One region of the Paenibacillus glufosinatiresistens genome, then DNA from elsewhere that is predicted to be linked to it. Evidence: riboswitches for the same ligand, from Rfam matches in the RefSeq annotation. Region 1 holds a riboswitch; each other region holds the start of a gene.
The links. A riboswitch is a leader RNA that binds a small molecule or an ion and turns the genes downstream of it on or off. The one in region 1 is predicted to bind cyclic di-AMP.

Region 1 (3,278 bases):
ATTTGGGATTTTATCTGGAGTGAGAATCAGCAAAATCATGAGAAATATGTTCGTATAGATTATAGAACAGGACGAGCAATCGACAACCTTTCTGCAACATTAGCTCAAAAGAAGAATGAAAGAGTCGCATTAGAATCCGAAATTCACAGGCTGGAGGCTCAGATTACGAGTGTAATCCCCTCTGTAAACGAAATGAATCGGTTACTGAGGGCCTATCATTTTACTAATTTCAAATTCGCTCATACACAAAGTCAAGGAAATTATCGGTTAATCCGATCAAATGGTGAGGACGTTAATCAAACATTAAGTGAAGGCGAGAAAACGTTTGTTACCTTTCTTTATTTTATGCACTTATTAAACGGTAGCAATAACAGTGATTTAATTACGGAGAATAAAGTTGTTGTGATTGATGACACCATTTCAAGCTTGGACAGTAACGTATTGTTTATCGTAAGCAATCTGATTTCCAAACTTATAGAAGATGTACGCAACGAAGAAAGTAATATCATTCAGTTGTTTCTTCTAACGCATAATGTCTATTTTCACAAGGAAATTACGTTTTCAAAAAACCGGCCCAAAAATGGCGCTAGGATGGCGGATGAGACATTTTGGATTATCCGAAAATGGAATGATGTAACCGAATCAACCCCGTATAACAGCAACCCGATTAAAAGCTCGTATGAGTTAATGTGGCAGGAATTAAAGTCAGCCAATCACAGCTCTTCCATCACCGTTCAGAATTTGATTCGTAGAATCATTGAAAATTATTTTAAAATCTATGGTAATTACAGCGATCAGGACATTATTGATAGATTCGAGGAGGATGAGAAGGTCATATGTAAATCCTTAATCTCCTGGGCCAATGATGGTTCTCACTTTGCAGGAGATGATTTGTATATCGAGCACCCGATGGATACAGTCAGCAAGTACTTACGGGTATTTGAAAAGATATTTGTGGTTACACATCATCATGCCCATTATAAAATGATGATGGGAATTGAAGAATCTCTGGGATCGGCTTTGGAACAAACACAGGTATCGTAATCGAAAACGTAATATCAATTAAACGACATATACGGGATTAGAAGACGAGGAGGAAGTAACTACTCGTCTTTTTATATACACCAAAGATATTGAAATATATTACAAAAACGTTACTATTGTTTCAGACAAAGAATGATATTGAGTGGTTATTATAAAGCAAAAATATGGAGAAACAATGAAGAAAGTACGTAGAAAATACGTTGATAGTTAAATTTTTAGAAGGATTGACAGGTGGCCTACTATCTATTAAAGTGTTAATAGTTACAAAATATTAATAAGTTGCCGAATTTCAGCGTTGAAAACGGGGGAACCATTTTTTGGGTGAATTATTCTTGCATGAAAGGGAATATAGGGAACCTTTAACCGAATCCTCAGCTAACTCCGTAGGCATTGAAGGGAGAACAAGTTTCTGAAGAAAGTCATCGTATCCATGTTGGCAGCCTCATTTATATTTGCTTCTGCAGCACCAGGTACATATGCTAGCGAGGTAACCTTGGACAGTGTTGTGAATCGGGTCGTAGGAACCCCTTATCTTTATGGAGGAACCACAACTTCAGGCTTTGATTGTTCCGGATTTATTCTATATGTACTTAAGAAGTTCAATGTAGATGACCTTCCGCGCACTTCTCAATCGCAGGCTAAAACTGGCATTCCTGTAGCCAAAGATGATTTACGTGAGGGTGACCTCGTCTTTTTTAACACATTTGGTTCTGGAGTTTCGCATGCGGGCATTTACGTAGGTGATAACAAGTTCGCTCACTCTTCCAGCAGTAAGGGCGTAAGAATCAGCAGCTTGTCAGAGGCGTATTATAAGGAGCGATATGTAACAGCTCGCCGTGTAGTCAGTGAAAACAGCTATTCTGAAATGGTGAGCCGTTAATAGAAAGTTTTCTACATGTGGAGTAATGAAGATCGCCTCTAATTAGAGAGGCGATCTTTTTATTTGAATAGGCTATTCTAATTCCGTTAAGCTTGTTTGAGGATTATTTTTATTGGAAGTAGGATAAGGTACATGCGATGGATTCTCATGATAAGTATAAAAAGGGCTATCTCAGCGTTGTTAACTAATAATTTATTAGTCCCTGTACTTAGTGTGTCTTCTTTTACTAACCGTGAAGATGATTAGAATGAGTACGATACTTACTAAAATCAAAGCCACACTGAGATATTCCTTGCTGAGAATCAGCAATTGCTGAATAGAATAAGCCTCTATAATCAGAGCTGGCAGCTTTCCAAGCATAGTTGCTAATCCAAAAGTGACCCAGCTAACACGACTAACGGAACTCGATATATTAACCAATCCTGAAGGGATAAACGGGAGTATTCTTAAAGCAAGAATAAGAAAGAATGCTTCATAACCAGAAGTTTGTTGAAGTCTCTTCAAATATTTATTCTCATTTTTTATACCTCGTATTAAGGACAAGAACCCCCTGCGATAGAGAACAAAGCTAACAATTGCCCCGAGCACTTCTCCGAAAAAGGAAATCATCATTCCGTTGAGAAAACCGAACAAGGTGATGTTAGCTCCTGTGAGAAATACACTAGGGATGAATGCAAAAATGCTTATTAATATATTTAAAACCAGACTTAAGATAATGGCGAAATACCCACTTTCAGCTAACAATTCAACGATGTGCGTAGTCATACAAAATCCGTTCCTTTTTTATTTGAGATAACCTGAGCTCATTATAACAGGTAAATAAAAAGCTAAACATAGATCTCTGATTCTACGTTTAGCCCAATATATGTGCTTATGGAATAGTTTGTTTTTTATTTAAGAAAGTTATAGGATCGCATCTATATCATCAGTTGAATTAGGCTTCACTTCAACAATCATTCGCAGAGGTAGGCAAATGATAGATTGTCTTGGTCTTGATATTAAACCAAAGCTAAAACAGATTTTTTGCGGGCAGTCCGATTCAATTACTTCGATCCCTCTATCATGAACTTTGAGTATATCGTATCCTCTTTTTGTTTGAATCTTGATAATTTGGGGCTCATCCGTGAGTTCTACCTCTTTATATAGTTTATTATCTATACGTATACTTGCATAAGTACCGGTATTGGGCTGGTCCTTTCTAAGCAACTCTACTCCTAAAAGAGTCAGGGCTATTAGCAAAATACATGTGATAAGAATTAAATCCGCTTTCTTAATGCCAATTTTCTTCATCATCTTGTTCATCTCCAGCTTAACAGATAGTCTCATAGTATCTGAAAATAGTGTGTAAACTATG
Region 2 (3,278 bases), on a different contig from region 1:
GATGCGTTCACCGGCATGGTCAGGGTCGGTCAGAATAATCACGCCGCGCCGCTCCATCGCCAGCCGAATCCGGGAAATGACCGCCGGCCCAACCGCAGAGCCTCCGGTCTCAATTGTGTCCGCCTTGACGGCCCGCTTGACCGCCACCGTGTCGCTTCGGCCTTCCACCACTATGACTTCTTTGATCATCATCTATCAGGCATCCCTTATTGATAAAAAGTTATAGCCTCCCGCAACTTCCCGCGGAATAAATCCGTCGGATATAACAAAAAGAAGGGTTCGCTCCCCTTCTTTTTGGCTAAAGAATTGTATAGGCGAGAGCTTAACTCACTATAGCGTAAGTCCCGCTTTTTTGCAAAAACCGTCCCACCTCACTGCCGTCAGTTCAGCTCGGGTTTGACCGGTCCGATCACATACACCGTACGTGACTTGCGTCCGAAATTCCGTGCATGGCTCAATGAATCGTAGTAGACGTCGATCTTGTTGCCTTTGATGGCACCGCCCGTATCCTCTGCGCGGCGGAATCCCAGACCTTCAATGTACACCCACCAGCCAATCGGAATGATATTCGGATCGACCGCAATGGTCCGTCCCTCGGTTACCCGCGTCCCCGAAGCCGTCCGTGTGCCAATGCCCGGCTCTTCGGAAGAGTAGGCCGTCATGGAGACATTCTTGATTACCCGTTTATAATCGAAATTCACGCCGGATTTCTTGGCCGTTCCTCCGCTTGAGGTAGTTTTGGCCTTGGTTGTGGTGGCTTTGGCTTTGGCAGCGACAGCTGGCTTGGGAATCGGCTTCGCCTTGGTGCCGACGGCAATAACTTTGTCTTTCGTTACCGTCTGAACCTCTTTGCCGACCATGACCATCGAAGCGAGCTGACCATCCTGATAGGTCTTCTCGATATGCTGGATCATGACTCCCGGTTTGCCTGCTTGTGCCACACGCACGTCACCCACATAGAGGGAAGGGTCCGCCGTCTTGATGACCCGGAACGGCAAGTTCTGCGTCCGCTGCACGACTTGCTTCGTGATACGGACGACCTTGACATCCAGACGATTGGCGGAAATTGCGGTGTCGGTCGAAGGAAATACTTTGTCATGCTCGCCCAGGTTTACCCCGAGCTTGGTTAATGCGGTGCCGAGGTGATCCTCGGTCGTATATACGGTCTTCGTCTTGCCGCCTTCGGTCAGGCTGATCTGATGCGCCCGGTCGATGGCGATACGGTCACCGTTCTTCAATTCGTCGCTTACCGAGGCCGACAATTGGTCATGCGGCGATACCGTAATTCCGGCTTCCGCCAGAATGTCGCCAAGAAGCGTCTTGCGCGTCTCCAGCGTCCGGATCTCTCCGTCGACAACAACTGTAATTTGCTTAATGCTGCTGCCGCCGGTCAAGAACACGATCAACAGCACCACCGCGGCAGATGCGGCTCCTGCGAGCAGCAGGATGCGAATATGGCTCTGAATCCATTGTACTGCGTTCGGCCTGCTGGATGTCTGCGAATCATGGGTCATCTCTGGTTGAATTGCGCCCATACTCTCCATCCTCCTTGCATAGCTTCCGGCCGCGAACTTCTCTCTTTGATGACTGTCACGGCGTTCGCGTGAAGCTACATGAGATTGTCACAGGATACGCGGTAGATCAGAAGCATGCGTCTCCCGTTCACCGATCGGCTGCCCGGCACTCGTATTTATCCGGCGGATACTGTAAAAATTCAAACAAAAAAAGCCTGGAAAGAGACTCTAACAGAGGACTCTTCCGTGGCTTTTCCAAGGCCGGATCAGGGACTTGTGCACGAGGTTTCCTCTCTTACTTGCGCTTACGGGGTTAGCTGTCGGGTTCGGACGAAAGAGAGACGCCCTATCTCAGGTCATCCGCTCATGGCGAATGCCCTCAAATTCACCCCAAAGACCACGAAAAGAAATCAAATACTGTTCTGCAGACGCGTCCGACGATGGCTTATGTACGACCGGGATACGGCAGATCAATATCGGTTCCCCCGTTCTCCGTGACGGAGACTCAGCGAGACGATCGGTGAATCAACGGCTGACCAGCAGCTCGTTGTACTGAAAAGATGATATCCTGTTTTAATGCAGATTGTAAAGCGCACTTCAACCACGTTTACAAACATAAAAGGTTAAATATTTGTAATAAACAGTGGTTTCTTCGTTAAAAAAGTTTAATCCTTCGAGAATGCTCCCTTTTTCACCCCTTTTCCTCCGGATTTCGCTGGATACCAAATCGTTCCAGCGCGTTCGCATACGTTTTTTTAGCTAATTCTTCCAAATGTAAGCCCTTTATTTCAGCCGCCGCTTCTGCCACCAACCTGACATGAGCACTCTCATTCCGCTTACCGCGGAAGGGGTGAGGCGTCAGATAGGGGGAGTCCGTTTCGATCAGCAGCCGGTCCATCGGCGTCTCCTTCAAGACCTCTTTCGGAACCCTTGCATTCTTGAATGTAACCGGTCCCCCAAAAGACAAGTGGAAGCCCATGTGAAGGCATTGTTTGGCCGTCTCCCAGCTCCCCGAGAAGGAGTGCATGACGCCGCCAACCTCCGATGCTTTTTCCTCGCGGAGAATTTTAACAATATCCTCATGGGCATCGCGATTATGGATGACAATCGGCATGTTCAATTCCCGGGCCAGTCCGATCTGACGGCGTAAAAGCGCCTGCTGCACATCCTTCGGCGATGTATCCCAATAATAATCCAGCCCGATTTCGCCGATAGCGACGACTTTGGGATGGGCGCATAGGGAAGCGATCCATTCCAGGTCGCCTTCGCGGAAATCAATGGCATCCACCGGATGCCAGCCTATGGCGGCATAAATGCTGTCATACTTCTCGGTCAGGCTCATCGTGGTCGGGATGGTCTCACGGTTGAAGCCGATATTGATCATTCGGGTGACCCCGGATTCGAAGGCCCGGGCTATAGTCTCCTCCCGGTCGCCGTCGAACTGCGGCGCATCCAGATGGGTATGCGTGTCGAATAATTCCATGGGTTCAGGCTCCTCTCCTTCTGTCTACAATCGTTCAAATATGGCGCGCACATTCCCGGGAAGATGCGGGAGCAGTGGCATGAGCTTATCTTGCGGGACATATAAATGATAGCGGCCCCGGTGAATGCCGCTGATCGAGCGGACAATATCCGATACTTCCGAAATTTCACGCAGCCGTTCCTGGCGGTCCAGCAGCAAAATCTGCTTCCCGTGAAAGCCCTCTCCGGGACGGAATACATCATAGGGCAGATCGGTAGGGAAATCAATTTCCAGGTCATATT
Region 3 (3,278 bases), on a different contig from region 1:
TTGGGACGGATACAGCAGAGGAACGGTCTTTAAGCTGACTTACCCTTCCCCGCTCCTCTCGGCCGAGATTGATCCGGAACACGAGATCCTGCTGGAGAACGCGCATGTCAACAATTTCCGAAGAGCGGAACTTCCCGCAGCCTCCGTCTCCCGCTGGACGATGGGTGTGGCGCAAGGAATCGAGGCCCTGCTCGGCATTCTGTCATGGTGAGGTGAGCGCACATGAGAACCTGGATCAAATGCGGCTGGCGAAGCACCAAAGAACAGACTTATATTCTCATTCTTCTCTTTCTGTACCGGCTGTTGTGGGGCTACTTTCTGTACGGGTTCCTCCGGTCGGCAATTGTCCCCCTGCTCCTGCGCTATCCGGCTGCTGAAGCCGGAGGAACAACGATGGGACGAGTGCTGTTCTATCTCGAAGGCCGCCTGCGGCTGGAGGGGAGCCCGGATGTCCGCCGCTGGCTCCTGATTCTTGCCCTCCTGCTTCTGACTAGGCTGCTGATCTCTTCCTTCATCCGGGCAGGGCTGCTGCACGAACTGAGGCAGGAGAGTCTGGGAGAACGTGGTCTGTTCTTCTTTCCGGGCATGCGCAAATACGGCCTGCCGATTCTGCTCTTCAGCATGGCCGAATGGGCCTTCGCCCTGCTTCCGCTGTACTGGATCATTCCGCAAGCCCGAGGAACGCTCTTCGCCGCCTATTTTGACTCTTCCCGCCTGTGGGGGCTGCTCCCCCTTCTTGCGCCCTGGCTGCTCTATCTGTTCATCCTTCGGCTCATCTGGCTCTATCTGGAGTTCGGCTACGTCGGCGGCCGGGTCCTCTCCTCGCTGGGCCATGTGCTCCGCTATTTCATTCCCGCAGCCTCGCTCCGGCTGCTCATCGGCGCAGGAGGCGCGCTGACCGCCGCGCTCTGCGCAGCCTCCGGGTATCTTCTTCCCGGCTTGCCCGCCCTGCTCATTCGCCAGGCTGCGCCGTTGCCGGCAACCTTGTTCGCTCTATGGGGGATCGCTGCGCAATATCATCATTGGCGTGCCCGGCAGGAGGGAATTTCTGACTGAACTTATGCCCCCATTTCTTCCGGTAACAGCGAACAGAAGAGAAACAAATGTTCTACTCTTCCAAAGAGTTCATTCTTCTGACACAGAAGAGGGGCTCTTTTTGTCGATTTTCGGCACACCAAAGTTTGCAAAAGAGTAATGCCTCTGCTAAAATGAGGACATCAGTTGGTAACAAGTTTGTAATCTTTCAAAGCCGGTTCGTCACTTTTGCCGGTTGTCGTACCGTTGGATGCCATAACAAGGTGCATAACAAGCCAAATTCCCGGGCACCGGGGAGCGGGGGAACCATTTGTTGGGTGAATTGATCTCGTAACAGAGGGATCATAGGGGACCTTCAACCGAATCCTTAAGCTAACCACGCAGGCATTGGAAGGAGCTCTAACGTTTTGAATAAGGCACAATTTCGCAAAAAACTCGCAGCAGCGACGCTGGGACTTGTGGTTGTTTTCACATCATTGGGATCCGGAAGCGCTTTCGCCGACTCCAAAATGGACAGCGTTATTGCCAAAACGATCGGTGTATCTTATAAAGTAGGCGGCTCTACCACCGCCGGATTTGATTGTTCGGGATTTACCAAGTATGTATACAAGAAGCTGGGACTTAACCTTCCTCGAACTTCCAGAGAACAATACAAAATGGGCACAACGGTTTCCCGCAGCAATCTGCGGTCCGGTGACCTTGTCTTCTTCAACACGACGGGGAGCGGCGTCTCGCATGTTGGCATTTATGTCGGCAACGGCAAATTTGCGCAGTCTTCGTCTTCACGCGGCGTGAATATCAGCTCGCTGAGCCAGTCCTACTGGTCCAAACGTTATGTCGGCGCCAAACGCGTCATGAGTTCCACTGCATTCAAGGCCGTCGCTTACGATTGATTATCGTTTCTACATCCATTTAGCTGCTTATTCGCTTTCTGTGGCCCGAGTCTGCTGCTCCCCAGCATTTCGGGCCTTCTTATTGTTCATTAACCCTTTTTCTTCCTGGTGAAACAGTTCTCTCTCTCTTATTCTCCGATTTCTTCAAATTTTTTTGAGGTAACCTTTATGTAGGGAAAAAAAGGCGCTATAAAGCGTTTTTTTGCAATGAAAGCGCTACATAAAGTTCACAAACCGGAGTCTAGAGTGATTGCCAACCGTCTTCAGGTTTGTTACAATGATGCCAGTGAGTTTTTAGTAACATTTTTGTAATGATTGTTTCCCCTTTTTTATACGTTTTTGTCACGATTGCCGGCAAGACATCATACATACTGTGCCGAATTCCCCGTATTACTGGGGGAGCGGGGGAACCACGTTGGGTGAATTGACCTCCTATTCACAGAGGGGTCATAGGGGACCTTCAACCGAATCCTTAAGCTAACCTCGCAGGCCTTGGAAGGAGTTTAATCTCTTTGAAGAAGAAATTCGCAGCAGCATTTCTCAGCATGTCCATTGCACTTACGCTCGGAGCAGGAAGCGCATTCGCCGATTCCAAGATCGACAAGGTGATCGACAAGGCCATTGGAACGAAGTATTCTTCCGGCGGCACCTCGACCAGCGGGTTTGATTGTTCCGGATTCACGATGTATGTGTTCAACAAGATCGGCATTGATCTTCCGCACCAGTCGGGTTCCCAATATCAGCTTGGCGACGCGGTAGCGAAGAGCGATCTCAGACCTGGCGACCTCGTGTTCTTCAACACGACGGGACGGGGTGTCTCCCATGTCGGCATTTACGTGGGCGAAGGCCGTTTTGCACACGCTTCTTCCAGCAAGGGCGTTACCATCAGCTCCCTGGGCGACAGCTACTATGTGAACCGTTACGTTGGAGCCAAGCGGGTACTGAGCACGACAGCCTACAAGTCGGTAGCCGTCGATTCCGAAGATAACGACGACGTGCAATAAGCCCGTGTCGAAGTAGGACTTTCACCATCCCTCCTGCCGTTCCGGCAGGGGGGATTTTTTGTCCCTCTTACCCTTTTTATACCCCTGCTTCCGAAAGATAAACCCGAATTGCCGGCCCGCTTGATATTTTTTTCGGTTCTGCTGCCGCGGCGGCTCTATCCTTCCGTCCGGTATGTCATAATAAGCAGGAGCAACGCTACAGGAAAGGGGAGTATGACCTTTGATCCATTCATCCGAGCTTTACCGCGCTCTTCCGATGGATGTTGCGCATGCCCGCGAAATCTGCGGCTGGCAGTATGAGCCCCCCTATAACATATACGGCTGGCTGCCCTGGGATCAGCTTGAA

Region 2: linked by a shared signal. The riboswitch ahead of RBI05_RS16910 (ubiquitin-like domain-containing protein) and the one ahead of RBI05_RS10970 (C40 family peptidase) in region 1 are both predicted to bind cyclic di-AMP.
Region 3: linked by a shared signal. The riboswitch ahead of RBI05_RS18165 (C40 family peptidase) and the one ahead of RBI05_RS10970 (C40 family peptidase) in region 1 are both predicted to bind cyclic di-AMP.

The regions. Positions count from the first base shown of each region.
Region 1 covers NZ_JAVFHT010000008.1:72,374-75,651, reverse strand. Annotated here, with positions in the region: gene RBI05_RS10975 (AAA family ATPase) at 1-1,044, shown strand, start outside; cyclic di-AMP (ydaO/yuaA leader) riboswitch at 1,315-1,449, shown strand; gene RBI05_RS10970 (C40 family peptidase) at 1,454-1,924, shown strand; gene RBI05_RS10965 (TVP38/TMEM64 family protein) at 2,120-2,689, opposite strand; gene RBI05_RS10960 (NusG domain II-containing protein) at 2,828-3,217, opposite strand.
Region 2 covers NZ_JAVFHT010000021.1:10,746-14,023, reverse strand. Annotated here, with positions in the region: gene rnmV (ribonuclease M5) at 1-189, opposite strand, end outside; gene RBI05_RS16910 (ubiquitin-like domain-containing protein) at 381-1,535, opposite strand; cyclic di-AMP (ydaO/yuaA leader) riboswitch at 1,802-2,035, opposite strand; gene RBI05_RS16905 (TatD family hydrolase) at 2,206-2,997, opposite strand; gene RBI05_RS16900 (HD domain-containing protein) at 3,022-3,278, opposite strand, start outside.
Region 3 covers NZ_JAVFHT010000026.1:16,015-19,292, reverse strand. Annotated here, with positions in the region: gene RBI05_RS18175 (M1 family metallopeptidase) at 1-211, shown strand, start outside; gene RBI05_RS18170 (hypothetical protein) at 223-1,056, shown strand; cyclic di-AMP (ydaO/yuaA leader) riboswitch at 1,299-1,437, shown strand; gene RBI05_RS18165 (C40 family peptidase) at 1,443-1,928, shown strand; cyclic di-AMP (ydaO/yuaA leader) riboswitch at 2,293-2,435, shown strand; gene RBI05_RS18160 (C40 family peptidase) at 2,441-2,932, shown strand; gene RBI05_RS18155 (GNAT family N-acetyltransferase) at 3,189-3,278, shown strand, end outside.